One region of the Brachybacterium sp. ACRRE genome, then DNA from elsewhere that is predicted to be linked to it. Evidence: riboswitches for the same ligand, from Rfam matches in the RefSeq annotation. Region 1 holds a riboswitch; each other region holds the start of a gene.
The links. A riboswitch is a leader RNA that binds a small molecule or an ion and turns the genes downstream of it on or off. The one in region 1 is predicted to bind thiamine pyrophosphate.
Positions count from the first base shown of each region.

Region 2: linked by a shared signal. The riboswitch ahead of MHY49_RS01945 (MFS transporter) and the one ahead of thiD (bifunctional hydroxymethylpyrimidine kinase/phosphomethylpyrimidine kinase) in region 1 are both predicted to bind thiamine pyrophosphate.
Region 3: linked by a shared signal. The riboswitch ahead of MHY49_RS04550 (ECF transporter S component) and the one ahead of thiD (bifunctional hydroxymethylpyrimidine kinase/phosphomethylpyrimidine kinase) in region 1 are both predicted to bind thiamine pyrophosphate.

Region 1 covers NZ_JAKRMO010000027.1:11,253-15,724, forward strand. Annotated here, with positions in the region: gene MHY49_RS09560 (cold-shock protein) at 150-353, shown strand; gene MHY49_RS09565 (CsbD family protein) at 568-777, shown strand; gene MHY49_RS09570 (helix-turn-helix transcriptional regulator) at 877-1,455, opposite strand; gene MHY49_RS09575 (NAD(P)/FAD-dependent oxidoreductase) at 1,547-2,650, shown strand; TPP riboswitch at 2,657-2,776, shown strand; gene thiD (bifunctional hydroxymethylpyrimidine kinase/phosphomethylpyrimidine kinase) at 2,820-3,698, shown strand; gene thiE (thiamine phosphate synthase) at 3,725-4,393, opposite strand; gene thiM (hydroxyethylthiazole kinase) at 4,390-4,472, opposite strand, start outside.
Region 2 covers NZ_JAKRMO010000004.1:32,664-37,135, reverse strand. Annotated here, with positions in the region: gene MHY49_RS01950 (hydroxyethylthiazole kinase) at 1-794, opposite strand, end outside; gene MHY49_RS01945 (MFS transporter) at 791-2,206, opposite strand; TPP riboswitch at 2,198-2,290, opposite strand; gene orn (oligoribonuclease) at 2,352-4,274, shown strand; gene MHY49_RS01930 (thiamine-binding protein) at 4,314-4,472, opposite strand, start outside.
Region 3 covers NZ_JAKRMO010000010.1:865-5,336, forward strand. Annotated here, with positions in the region: partial or broken gene MHY49_RS04545 (ABC transporter ATP-binding protein) at 1-823, opposite strand, end outside; gene MHY49_RS04550 (ECF transporter S component) at 820-1,560, opposite strand; TPP riboswitch at 1,636-1,742, opposite strand; gene MHY49_RS04555 (hypothetical protein) at 2,047-2,625, opposite strand; gene MHY49_RS04560 (M13 family metallopeptidase) at 2,633-4,472, opposite strand, start outside.

The DNA of each region.
Region 1 (4,472 bases):
CACCGGATGAGGCCCCGCGCCCATCCCTACGAACTCCCCACTTCGGACTCCTTCCCACCGGGAAGGTTCCGCCGTGGGGGCGCACGGCGGAGATCTCGTCGTGACCGCACAGAGGGCATCTGCTCTCTGCACACCGAAGGAAAGACTGCATGACTACAGGCACCGTGAAGTGGTTCAACTCCGAGAAGGGGTACGGCTTCATCGCCCCCGACGACGGCTCGGCCGACGTCTTCGCCCACTTCAGCAACATCGCCGGCTCCGGCTACCGCAACCTCGAGGAGGACCAGAAGGTCTCCTTCGACACCGAGCGCACGGATCGCGGCCTGACCGCGACCAACATCCAGCCGGCCTGAACCTCCTCCTGAGCTGAGGGGCGGGTCCGCCCGCCGCCTCGTTCCGGGAGTCGCACGCATCGCGTGCACCGCGCCCCGTCCTCCGCCCTCATCGGCGGAGGGCGGGGCGCGACCGCGTTCAGCTCGCGGCCAGGTGGAACTCGCCCGCCGTCCGGCCTTCGTCCCTATACTCGCAAGGGTACGAGCAGGACATCCGACAGCGAGGGAGGCACTGATGAGTGCGGATGAGAAGTTCGAGAACACGGCGGATCAGCTGGGCGGCAAGGCCAAGGAGGGCCTCGGCAAGCTGACCGGTGACAAGGAGGCCGAGTCGGAGGGCAAGGTGCAGCAGGCGCGCGCCGGCCTCGAGGACAAGGTCCAGGACGTCAAGGACTCCGTGAAGGGTGCCCTGAACGGCCTCACCGGCAAGAAGGACGGCGAGTAAGACTCGTCGCCCGGAGTCCCAGTACTCCGAGAGGAGCCCCCGTCCGGCATGCGCCGGGCGGGGGCTCTTTCGCGTCGTGGCCTGCGGAGCCCGGCCGACTCAGCTCGCCGACGCGGAGGGCGGCCCGCTGTGCTCGCGCCGTGCCTCCCGGTCGAAGACGCCCAGGATCTCGCAGGGTCTGCCCCCTTCGGCGCCGATCGCATGCGGGAGCATCGTCGGGAACTCCGCCGCCTGGTTCTTCTCGACCCGCAGCCGCCGGTCGCCCAGCAGCAGCGTCGCCGTCCCCGAGAGCACCACGAACCATTCGCGCCCCGTGTGCGCCCGCATGGCCGAGGGCGCCGAGGGCGGCTCCGTGAGCCGCTGACGGATCACCGAGAGATCCGGCTGGCCCCGGATCGTCCAGCGCATCGCGCCCCTCGGTCCGTCGAGCGTGGGACTCGAGACCGCGTCGTCCGCGCCGGAGTCCACGAGCTCGTCCAGGGTCGTGTCCAGGGCTCGGGCCAGCGTGATCAGCTGATCCAGGGCCAGGCGCCGAGTCCCGCCCTCGATCCGGCTCAGGGACGACGGGCTCATCCGGGCGCGCTCCGCCAGATCGCCGAGCGACCACCCGCGCGAGACGCGCAGCGCCCGGATCCGTTTGCGCACGAGGGTCTCGATCGCGGCATCTTCTTGCGTCATAGGCAAGAGAGTATGCCGTATAGGCAATCAATGCCTAGTGTCGACGTCGTACACGACGATCGGCCCGCCCCGCGGGCAGGAGGAGGCATCCATGGACCCCCGAGACATCACCGCTGCATCCGCAGGCACCAGCGCCCGCGACGGCTCCCCGGCACGCGGCGCGGCGGATCCCGCCGCGGACGTCGTCGTCATCGGCGGCGGCGCCGCCGGACTGAACGGCGCACTCATGCTCGCCCGTTCCCGCCGCCGCGTGATCGTCGTGGACGCGGGGGACCCGCGCAACGCCCCGGCGGAGGGCGTCCACGGGCTGCTGGGCCGCGAGGGCACGCCGCCCGCCGAGCTCCTGGCACGCGGGCGCGACGAGGTCGAGAGCTACGGCGGGACCGTCGTGCAGGGCCGCGTCGCCTCGGTGCGGCCGGACTGGAGGGTCGACGGCGTCGAGGGCGGCTTCGACCTCACCCTCGAGGACGGTCGCGCACTGCGCGCCCGGCGACTCCTCGTCGCGACCGGCGTGCGCGACGAGCTGCCCGCGATCCCGGGGCTCGCCCGGCACTGGGGGAGCGGCGTCGTCCACTGCCCCTACTGCCACGGCTGGGAGGTGCGCGACGAGCCGATCGGCATCCTCGCCTCGGGCCCGATGTCGGCGCACCAGGCGTGGCTGTTCCGCCAGCTCAGCGACGACATCGCCTTCTTCGCCCGCGGCACCGCGCTCGACGCCCGGACCCGCGCGAGGATGTCCGCCCGCGGGATCCGCGTGATCGACGAGGAGGTGGCCGAGGTGATCGCCGACGACGGAGCCGCCCCCGACGCGTCCGCCGTCGAGGGGGAGCGCGCACCCCGCATCGCGGGCGTGCGCCTGGCGAGCGGGGAGGTGATCGCGCGCCGCGTGCTGGCCGTCGCGACCACGATGACCCCTCGCCTCGACGGGCTCGAGGGTCTGGGCCTGCGCGTCGAGGAGATCCCGGGGATGGGGGCGAAGGTGCCGTCGGCGATGGCCGGGGTGAGCGAGGTCCCGGGCGTCTGGGTCGCGGGGAACGTCACCGACCCGACCGCGCAGGTGGGTGCCGCGGCGGCCGCGGGCGCGCTCGCCGGAGCGCACATCAATGCCGACCTCGCCACTGCCGACACCGACGCCGCGCTGCGCTCGCGCACGGTGGGCGAGGCCGCCGACGGGAGCCTCTCCCTGCTAGCGTGAGTGGCACCGAGGGGAGTCCCGGCAAGGGGCTGAGAGTCCACTGGTCACGCGATGCGCAGGAGCGCGGGGCGGCGACGGCGTGGAGACCCTGAGCACCTGATCCGGATCATGCCGGCGCAGGGACGGAACCGCTGAGCGCCCTCCCCGCCGGTCTCGTGGAAGAGGCATCGTGAGCACCAGCGCCCCCAGTCCCAGCGCGCCGTCCCCCGGCGAACCCGCCACCGGTCGCATCCCCAACGTCCTCTCGATCGCGGGGACCGACCCGACGGGTGGCGCGGGCATCCACGCGGACCTCAAGGCCTTCGCCGCCCAGCGCGCCTTCGGGATGGCCGTGGTGACCGCCGTCGTCGCCCAGAACACGCAGGGGGTGCGCGGGGTCGTCGCGCTCGATCCGGAGTTCGTCGGCGAGCAGATCGACGCGGTCCTCGAGGACGTGCAGGTGGACGCCGTGAAGATCGGCATGGTCGCGAACGCCGCGATCACGGAGGTGATCGCCGAGCGCCTGCGCCGCCACGGCGCGCGCAGGATCGTCCTGGACCCCGTGATGGTCGCCAAGAGCGGCGACCGCCTCCTGGACGAGGACGCGGTCGACGCCGTGCGCGAGCAGCTCGTGCCCCTCGCCGACGTCCTCACCCCGAACCTGCCCGAGGCCGCGGTGCTGCTGGGGGAGGAGCCCGACTGGAGCGAGGCGGAGATGCGTCGGCGCGCCCACGACCTGCTGGCCCTCGGACCGCGCAGCGTCCTCCTCAAGGGCGGCCACCTCGAGGGGTCGCCCACCAGCACCGACCTGCTGTGCGGGAGCGAGGGCATCCTCGAGCTGCCCGCCCCGCGCATCGAGACCACCAACGACCACGGCACCGGCTGCACGCTCTCCGCGGCGATCGCCGCCCGGCTGCCGCGCATGTCCGTCGAGGACGCCGTGCGGGGCGCCAAGGAGTACCTCCACGGAGCGCTCGCCGCGAGCGACCGCCTCGACGTGGGCCGCGGCCACGGGCCGCTGCACCACTTCTTCGAGCTGTGGGACGGCGAGGCGACGCCGGATCGCTGACTCCTTCCCACGGGCGAGGGCCCCGCTCACTGATCCGATGCGGCTCCGCTCCAGGCCGCGCAGAGCACCCGTGCCGCGCGCAGGGGATCGTCGGCCGCGCAGACCGCCGAGACCACCGCGCAGCCCGAGGCGCCCGCGCGCCGCAGGGCCGGGACGTCGGCCGCAGTGATCCCGCCGATCGCGACGCTCGGCACCGGGGAGGCGGCCGCGAGCAGCGCGAACCCCTCGATGCCGAGGGCCGGCGGATGATCCGCCTTGGTGGCGGTCGCGCGGATCGCGCCGATGCCCACGTGGTCGACGGTGCCCTCGGGCAGTGCGGCCACGGCGTCCAGGTGCGCCGACGTGTTCGCGCTGAGCCCGATGACGGCGTCGGGCCCGAGCAGATCGCGGGCACGGCGCACGTCCTCGTCGCCCTGCCCCAGATGCACGCCGTCCACGCGGATCCCGCGCTCGCGCGCCGCCACGGCGGCGTCCACACGGTCGTTCACCAGCAGCAGCGCACGCGCATCGATCACCCGCGCGAGACGCTCCAGGAGGCGCACGTGCTCGGCGAGGTCCGCGTGCTTCTCCCGCAGCTGCACCACCCGCGCGCCGCCCTCGACGGCGAGCTCGACCGTGCGGACGATGCCGCGCGCACCGCACAGCGCGGCGTCGGTGACGAGGTACAGGCCGAGCTCCTCGCTCGAGGGCCTCATGCCGCCTCGCCCCCGTCGCCCTGATCCACGGTGTCGCCGTGATCCCCGGTACCGCCCGGAGTCGCGGCGCCGACGTGCA
Region 2 (4,472 bases), on a different contig from region 1:
GTCGCGGCGTGAGCGGAGCGAGCGGCACGAGCTGCGAATTCCGATGTCCCGACGGGCGGGTCGACGGGCCCGATCCTCTCCACCGCGACGAGGCACGCGGCGGTGAGCGCCCCGAGCAGACAGCCGGTGCCGGTCACCCGGGTGAGCAGCGGGTGGCCCCGACGGACCTCGATCTTCGGTGTGCCGTCCTCACCGGAATCGCCCGCACCCGCACCCGCGCCCGCGCTCGCGTCCGCCCCAACGATCCGGTCGACGGGCCCTGAGACGGCCACCGCCCCGTCGGTGAGGGCGACGATCTCGCGGGCGGCGCCACGAGCGCTCTCAGTTCCGTCGCTCGCGTCGGCCCCGCGTCCGCCGGACCCTCCGCGCAGGGCGAGGACCTCCGACGCGTTTCCGCGCACCACGTTCGGACGCAGCCCCACGAGCTCGCAGGCGAGGGCCGTGCGCACGGGCGGGAGCCCGATCGCGGTCGGATCGAGCACCCAGGGGTGACCGGCCGCGATGCTCGCGAACACGGTCGCGGGGATGCCCGCCATCGCATCGGTGCTGAGGGTCCCGAGGTTCACGAGCAGCGCGTCGGCCGCCTCCGTGACCACGGGCGCCTCGGACTCGGTCTCCGTCATCATCGGGCGGGCACCCGCGGCGAGCAGGCCGTCGGCCACGATGCCCATCGACACCGTCGCGGTGAGGCAGTGGACGAGCGGCGGGCACCGGCGCACCTCGGCGATCACCGGGGCGACCGCGCGCAGGTCCGCATCGTCGTCGTGCTCGTGCGGTTGCTCGTCGCGGCTCATCGCCCGCTCCCGCGGCCGTCCCGCGCGGCGACGGCGTCGAGGTCCCGATCGATCTCCACCGCGGACAGCCGCGGTCCGATCGCCGCGCCGAGGACGAGGAGGATCCCGCCGAGCACGAGCAGCGAAAGCACCGCGGCGCGCGGCCCGAGCAGCGCCGAGAGCCCGGGCAGGTAGAACGGGTAGAGCGCGGGCAGGATCAGCGAGAGGCTGTAGCCCATCCCGTAGCCCGTGGACCGCACCGACGTCGGGAAGCGCTCGGAGAGGTAGGCGGAGACCGGCCCGTACGCGGCGACGGTGACGACCTGGAGCGCCGCGGCGAGCACGGCCGCACCGGCCAGCGTGCTCGAGCCCACCGCCGTCCACCACAGCACCGGGCCCAGCACGGTCGCCGCGATCCCCCACCCGATGAGAAGTCGGCGCCTGCCGGTGCTCGTGGAGAGATGCCCGGCGAGCGCCATCGCGAGCGCCTGCGCGCACGAGGCGATGCCCATCGCGACCGAGACGCTGGTCGCCGGAAGGCCCGTGTCCTCGCCGAGCTGGGCGGTGAGCATGATGACGGTCGTGTTCGTGAGCAGCCACAGCCCCGTCATCAGGGTGAAGACCTGCCAGAAGGCGCGCGCCCAGCGTCCGCGCAGCATGGCCGCGATGCCCGTGACGGCGGGCTCGTCCGTCGGCTCGGGCCCCTGGGGCCGTTCGCGCTCGCGCCGGGCGATCGGCGCGTCGACCACGTGCCGTCGGTAGTAGACCAGCATGCCGAGGGAGGCGAGCGCCCCGAGCACGAACAGCGCGCGCCAGCCCCAGGCGGCATAGGCGTCGGGCCCCAGGACCAGGAGCAGCGCGGCGGTCGCGAAGGCGATCGCGGCCTGCGCCCACGGCGCCATCGAGAGGATGAGCCCGCTCATGAGGCCGCGCCGGCGCGGGGCCGACCATTCCATGGCCAGGGGGATCGCGGCCGAGTACTCGCCGGCCACGAAGATCCCGCCGAGGAAGCGCAGGCAGAGGATCAGGCCGATCGTCCCCGCACCCAGCAGCTCATGGGTGGGCATGGCGGCGATCAGCAGGGCGCAGGCGGCCGTGCCGGTGATCGCGACCTTCGTGGTGCGCGTGCGCCCCAGGCGGTCCGAGATCCTGCCGAAGACCATGCCGCCGACGGGCCTGCCCAGCATCATCGCGATCACCACGATCGCTCCCGTGGTGGCGGCGATCCCCGGGCCCGCGACGACGGCGAGCGCCGGGGTCAGCGCGGTGAGCGGCAGGAACACGTGGACGTTGTCGATGAAGTTGCCGACCACCCCGGCGCGCAGTGCGGCGCGGCCCTCGGGCGGCAGCTGCGGCATCGGCGTCGGCCCGGCCGGCGGCGGGTGGGCCGCGGCGGCGATCGTGGGCGGGCTCTCGGGCAGACGTGACCGCATGGCGGACATCCCTTCGTCAGTGCGAACTGCATCAGGTTCCACGGGTGTGATCTCAGCGCGCGCGGCGCACCCCGTGTCCGGCGCGCCAGTATTCCAGAGGCGCCAGCGGGGCCGCGGCGCCGTCCGCGGCGACTACCCTTGCCACGTGAGCACTTCGAATCGTGGAACCGCCGACCGCATCGTCTGGGTCGACTGCGAGATGACCGGACTGGACAAGGAGAAGGACGCGCTCGTCGAGATCGCCGTCCTGGTCACCGATGGTGACCTCAACATCCTCGGGGAGGGCGTGGACGTCGTCGTCAGGCCCCCGGCCGAGGCGCTGGAGCAGATGGGCGACTTCGTGCGCACCATGCACACGAATTCCGGGCTGCTGGAGGAGCTGGACGCGGGCATCACCCTCGAGGCCGCGCAGGAGCAGTGCCTGGCCTACGTGCGCGAGCACTGCCCGGAGGCCGGCAAGGCGCCGCTCGCGGGCAACTCCGTGGGCACCGACCGCGTCTTCCTCGACAAGGACGTGCCGGAGTTCGCCGCCTGGCTCTCCTACCGCACGATCGACGTCTCGAGCCTCAAGGAGCTCGCCAAGCGCTGGTTCCCCCGCGTCTTCTACAACACGCCCGCCAAGCACGGGGGCCACCGCGCCCTCGCCGACATCCGCGAGTCCATCCAGGAGCTCAAGTACTACCGCGAGGTGCTGTTCGTGGCCGACCCGGGGCCGACGACCGCGCAGGCCCAGGCCGCCGCGCGCACCTTCGAGCTCACGGCCGACGGCGAGAGCGCCGACGGGTCCGACGAGGCGGCCGCAGGCGCGGCGGGCTCCTCCGCACCGGCGGTGCCGTGGCTGCAGCGCGCCACCCATCGCACCTGGCTGGACTCCGAGGGCGAGGAGCTCCTCGTCTTCGGCGCCGAGTCGCTGCGGGAGGACGGCGGCTTCGGCTGGCTCGACGAGAACGGCGAGCTCGACGGCGACAAGCCGGCCGAGCTCTGGGTGACCTGCCGCATGACCCACTGCTTCGCGCTCGCCACGATGCTGGGCAGCCCCGAGTACGGGCGCTTCGTGGACCACGGCATCGAGTCCCTGCGCACCGTCTTCAAGGACGAGGAGCACGGCGGCTGGTTCTCGAAGATCGCCGGGGAGACCGTCATCGACGACGCCAAGGAGGCCTACGCGCACGCGTTCGTGGTGCTCGCGGCCGCCTCCGCGTCCGCCGCCGGACGCCCGCACGCCGCGGAGCTGCTCGAGGAGGCCCTGGGCGTCCTCGACGAGAAGTTCTACGACGAGGAGGCGGGGATGAGCGTGGACACCTTCGACCGCGCCTTCGCCGTCTGCGAGGAGTACCGGGGCATCAACGCGAACATGCACACGACCGAGGCCCTGCTCGCCGCGGCCGATGTCACCGGGGAGCGCCGCTGGCTGGACCGCGCCGTGGGCATCATGACCCGGGCGATCGACGAGTTCGCGCGCGAGCAGGACTGGCTGCTGCCGGAGCACTTCGACACCTCGTGGAACCCGATCCTCGACTACAACGAGGACAAGCCGGCCGATCCGTTCCGTCCCTACGGCGCGACCGTCGGCCATTGGCTCGAGTGGTCCCGCCTGGTGCTGCACGGGCGCGCCGCGCTGCTCGCGAAGGACGGCGAGGCACCCGACTGGATGCTCGAGGCCGCGAATGCCCTGATGGGGAGGGCCGACGACGCCTTCGGCATGGACGGCGAGCCCGGCTTCCCCTACACGGTGGACTGGGACGGCACGCCCGTGGTGCACGAGCGCATGCACTGGGTCGCCGCCGAGGCGACCGCCGCCGCGGCCGTGATGTTCCAGGTGACGGGCGACCGGAAGTGGGCCGACCGCTACCAGGCCTGGTGGGAGTACGTCAGCGAGTTCCTGCTGGATCCCGAGCGGGGCAGCTGGCACCACGAGCTGGACCGGCGCAACCAGCCCCAGGCGCGCACCTGGGAGGGCAAGCCGGACATCTACCACGCCTACCAGGCCACGCTCATCCCGCGACTGCCCGTCACCCCGACCATGGCCGCCGCGGTCCGCGACGGCCTGGTCGACGAGATCGGCTGATTCGGCCTGGCGGCGCCGCTCTCACATGCGGCGCCGCCCTCAGTTCCGGTCGAGGGCGGCGTCGAGGCGCTCGATCTTCCCGTCGAGCTCGCCCTCGTGCCCGGGGCGGATGTCGGCCTTGAGCACGAGGGAGACGCGCGAGCCGTAGCGGCCGGCCTCGGCCGTCGCGCGCCGCACGACGCCCATCACCTCGTCCCA
Region 3 (4,472 bases), on a different contig from region 1:
CGGGAGCGGCGGCCGGATCGGGCATGGCGGCCGGATCGGGCTGCTCGAGGACGTCGTCGGGAGCGCCGTCCGCGAGCACGTGCGCCTGCGCTCCGAGCACGATCACGCGGTCCACGTGCGGGGCCCAGCCGTCGGCGTCGTGGTCGGCGACCACCAGGGTGCGATCGCCGACCGCATCCAGGATCGCGGCGCGGACCTCGCGGGCCGTCGGCCGATCGAGCATGCTCAGCGGCTCGTCCAGCAGCAGCGCACCGGGATCCAGCGCCAGGGAGCCGGCGAGGGCGAGCCTCTGCTGCTGCCCGCCGCTGAGATCCCACGGCGAGGTCGCGGCGTCCAGCCCGACGCGCGCCGCGTGCAGGGCGGAGGTCACGCGGCGCTGGATCTCCTCGCGGTCCAGCGCCGCGTTCTCGGGACCGAAGGCCGCGTCTCGGCCGACGCTCCCGCCGATCAGGGCGTGCAGCGGCTGCTGCAGGAGCAGTCCGCGCTCGCCCGGCCGGGTGGGGCCGGTGGCATCGCCCGCGAGGTCGCCCGTGCTGGTGTCGAGCAGGCCCGTGAGGGCCCGGAGCACGGTCGACTTGCCGCCGCCGCTGGGTCCCGTGAGCAGCACGCGCTGGCCGGCCGGGATGTGCAGGGTGAGGTCGTCGATCGTCGGGTGGGAGCGGGTCGACGGTGTCCAGGTGACGGCGTCGAGACCGAGCGGCACGGCGGCGTGGGAGGCGGGACCCGTTCCGTCGGGAGCCGCGTCGCCGAGCGTCCTGTCGGCCCCAGCGGTCGTCCCGTCGGCCCCAGAGGTCGCCCCGAGCACCGTCGGCCCCGCGCTCATGCGCGCGACCGCCGTCCCCACTGGCGCCCTGCCGGGAAGGCGCTCAGGGCGCCGGTCGCACCGAGGGCGCGCACGATCAGCCACCCCAGCACCCCGCACAGCAACGCGCCGGAGACGATGAAGAAGCCCAGCAGCGCCCAGGCCGAGGCCCAGGACCACTCGGGGTAGTAGGAGAAGCGCTCGTAGACCCATTCGAGGATCCCCGAGAGTGCGCCGCCGGCGATCGCCACGGGCAGGGTGAAGCGGCGGTAGGCGGTGACGAGGAACGCGATCTCGACGCCTCCGCCCTGCAGCAGGCCGCTGACCACGGTGCCGATGCCCCACTGCCCGCCGAGGACCATCTCGAGGACGGCGGCGATGACCTCCGCCAGCACGGCGGCGCCGGGACGGCGCACGATGAGCATCGCCACCAGCGCAGGCAGGAACCACACGCCCGCGAGCAGCCCCACCGACGGGGGCAGGACGGCCTGCAGCGGGGTGAAGAGCGTGTACACCTGGCCCCAGGCGAGGAACACGAAGGCGAAGACGACGCCGATCGCGACCGTCAGCACGAGGTCCACGGTGCGGTAGGCCGGCAGCGGCCGACGTGCGAGGGCGTCGCTCGCCGGTGCGGGTGCCGGTGCCGATGCCGGTGCAGACGCCTGTGCGGGTGACTGGGCAGGTGCCGGTGCTCCGCCGGTCGCCGCGGTCTTCTCGGCGCGCGCGGACGAGGCGGCGGGGGTGGAACTGGTCGACATCTGGTTCTCCTTCCGATGCGGAAGGGGCCGCGAGGCCCGTCGGCCCCGGATGCAGAGATCCGGCGCGGCGGACATCGCAGAAGAATCCCGACTCCCTACGCCGGTCTGAACCGGATCAGGTTCGAGGGTCTGCGCTCTGTGCGCACTCTCAGCACCTCTGCGGTGCTCCCCTGTCTGTGGATGTCAGCGTCGATGATATCGCGCGGGGCGGTCGGTGCGCCCTCGGGATGTGCGCCAGATCGCCCGGGTCGGCCGACGCCCGACGACTCGTGCGAGGCGACGGGATCCGACGGTCCCGTCCCGACCCGCTCCCGAACGGCCGAACCGGCGAACGGGCGAAGGGGCGAAGGGGCGAAGGGGCGAAGGGGCGCGAGAAGTACGAAACGGTTGCCAAGAGCGCTCATGGCAACCGTTTCGTACTTCTCGCGACGCCGGCGGGGCGCGGATGGGCCGACGAGCGGTCGGCGGGGCTTCAGCGCGCGCGGATCAGCGGCGGGCGCGGATGGCCTGGTCGATCGCCTCGGCGGCGGCGCGGGGATCGTCGGGGGAGAGCAGGAAGTGGGTGCCCTCGCGGCCGATGATCTCCACGAGGGTCCCGGGGCGCGAGACCATCAGGCGGTAGGAGGACCGCTGCTCGCCGGTGGTGAAGACCTTGCGGCCGGGCAGCGCCTCGATGCTCCCGTTCTCGGGCGAGATCACGCGGCCGCGGCGCCAGCCGAGCCCGCCCACCGTCGCGCCGAGCGACTCTCCCGGGATGCGGCGCAGCTGCACGGTGCGGAAGTCGGCGACGGGCCAGGCGGGGCGCGGCAGGAAGCCTCCGAGGCTCACGGTCACCCCGCCCCCGTCGACCACGAACCGGGTGGACAGCCGCATCCACGACCAGAAGGCGTACACGAGCACGGCCAGGGCGAGCACCAGGCCCAGCACGACCGTCTCGCCCCGCGCCCAGGCGAGCGCGTACCCGGCGATGCCGACGCCGATCACGACGCTCATGCCGATGCGGGTCCAGCCCACCGCGCCGGGCGTCGTCCGCCCCACGTGGAAGGGCGCCTCGGGCCTGCTCACGCCGTCCTCACCAGATGCTCACGCGCTCTTCGGGCGCGCGGTACATCGCGTCGTCCTCGCGCACGTCGAAGGCCGCGTGGAAGGCGTCGAGGTTGCTCGCGATCGCATTGCAGCGGAACTCGGCGGGGGAGTGCGGGTCGATCGCCAGCATGCGCGCCGCATCCTGCGCGCGGGACTTCGCGCGCCACACCGTGGCCCAGGACCAGAACACGCGCTGCAGTCCGCTCATGTCGTCCAGGCGCGGCGGGTTCCCGCCGGAGCGCGCGAGGTAGGCCTTGATCGCGATGGTGAGCCCGCCCAGGTCGCCGATGTTCTCGCCGATCGTGAGGCTGCCGTTGACATGGGGCAGCTCATCGTCGCCGTCGGTCGCGTCTGACGCCTTCGCCTCAGCCTGCTCGCGCAGCACGCGCGGGGTGAGGGCGTCGAACTGGTCGATGAGCGCACGGGTGCGCTGCTCGAAGGCCTCGCGGTCCTCGTCAGTCCACCAGGAGCGCAGGTTCCCCTCGCCGTCGTACTTGGAGCCCTGGTCGTCGAAGCCGTGCCCGATCTCGTGGCCGATCACGGCGCCGATGCCGCCGAAGTTCACGGCGTCCTCGGCCTCGGCGTCGAAGAACGGCGGCTCGAGGATCGCGGCGGGGAAGACGATCTCGTTCGCTCCCGGGTTGTAGTAGGCGTTGACCGTCTGCGGGGTCATGTGCCACTCGTCGCGGTCGACGGGCCCGTCGAGCTTCGCGAAGTCATGGGCGGCATCGTGCATGCGGGCGGCGCGCACCGAGGCGACGAGGTCGTGCGGGTCCAGCACCAGACCCTCGTAGGTGCGCCACACGTCGGGGTAGGCGATCTTCGGGGTGAACAGCTCGAGCTTGGCGAGGGCCTTCTCGCGGGTGCCCGGCGTCATCCACGCGAGCGTCGAGATCGACTCGCGGTAGGCGTCCAGCAGCGCGCCGACCAGCTCCTGCATGCGCGCCTTGTGGTCCGGCGGAAAGTGCCGGGCGACGTAGTCCTGTCCGATCGCGAAGCCGACGGCACCCTCGACCAGCGAGATGCCGCGCTTCCAGCGCTCGCGCAGCTGCTCGGCGCCGGAGAGGGTGCGCCCGGAGAAGTCGAAGTCCTCCTCGACGAAGGCAGAGGAGAGGTACGGGGCGAAGGCGCCGACGGTGTGCAGGGCGGCCCAGGTGCGCAGCACGGCGAGGTCCTCGGCCGCGAGCAGCGGGGCGACGGCCTCGACGAACTCGGGCTGGCTCACGCAGACCACGTCGAAGGCGCCGGCGGGCGCGCCCGTGCCCTGGACGTACGCGTCCCAGGGGAACGCGGGGGCGAGGGATTCCCGCTGCGCGGCGTCCATCGGGTTGTTCGACTTCTCGCTGTCGCGCAGGCGCACCCGGTCCACGTGGCACGCCGCGAGCCGCGTCTCGAAGTCCATGACTGCGCGGGCCAGCTCGTCCGAGTCCCCGGCGACGAGTCCCTCGCGGTCGGGCAGGGACGCGAGGTCGGCGAGGCGCGCGAGATGGCCGACGTAGGCCTCGCGGATCGGTGCGTAGGAGTCCTCGCGGTAGTAGGACTCGTCGGGCAGGCCCAGCCCGCCCTGGTGCAGCTTGATCTGGTAGCGGGAGGAGTCGTCGTCATCGGTCCACACATAGGCGTGCAGGGCGCTGGTGCCGGCCACGGGGGAGGCGAGCAGGCGCACCAGATCCGCGAGCGAGTCCGTGGAGGCGACCTCGTCGAGAAGAGGGACCAGCGGCGCGGCGCCGGCGGCCTCGACCGCGTCCTCGTCCATGAACAGCCGGTAGAGCAGGCCCGCGCGTCCACGATCCGTCTCCGGGGCGTCGCCGGATGCGAGTGCCGCG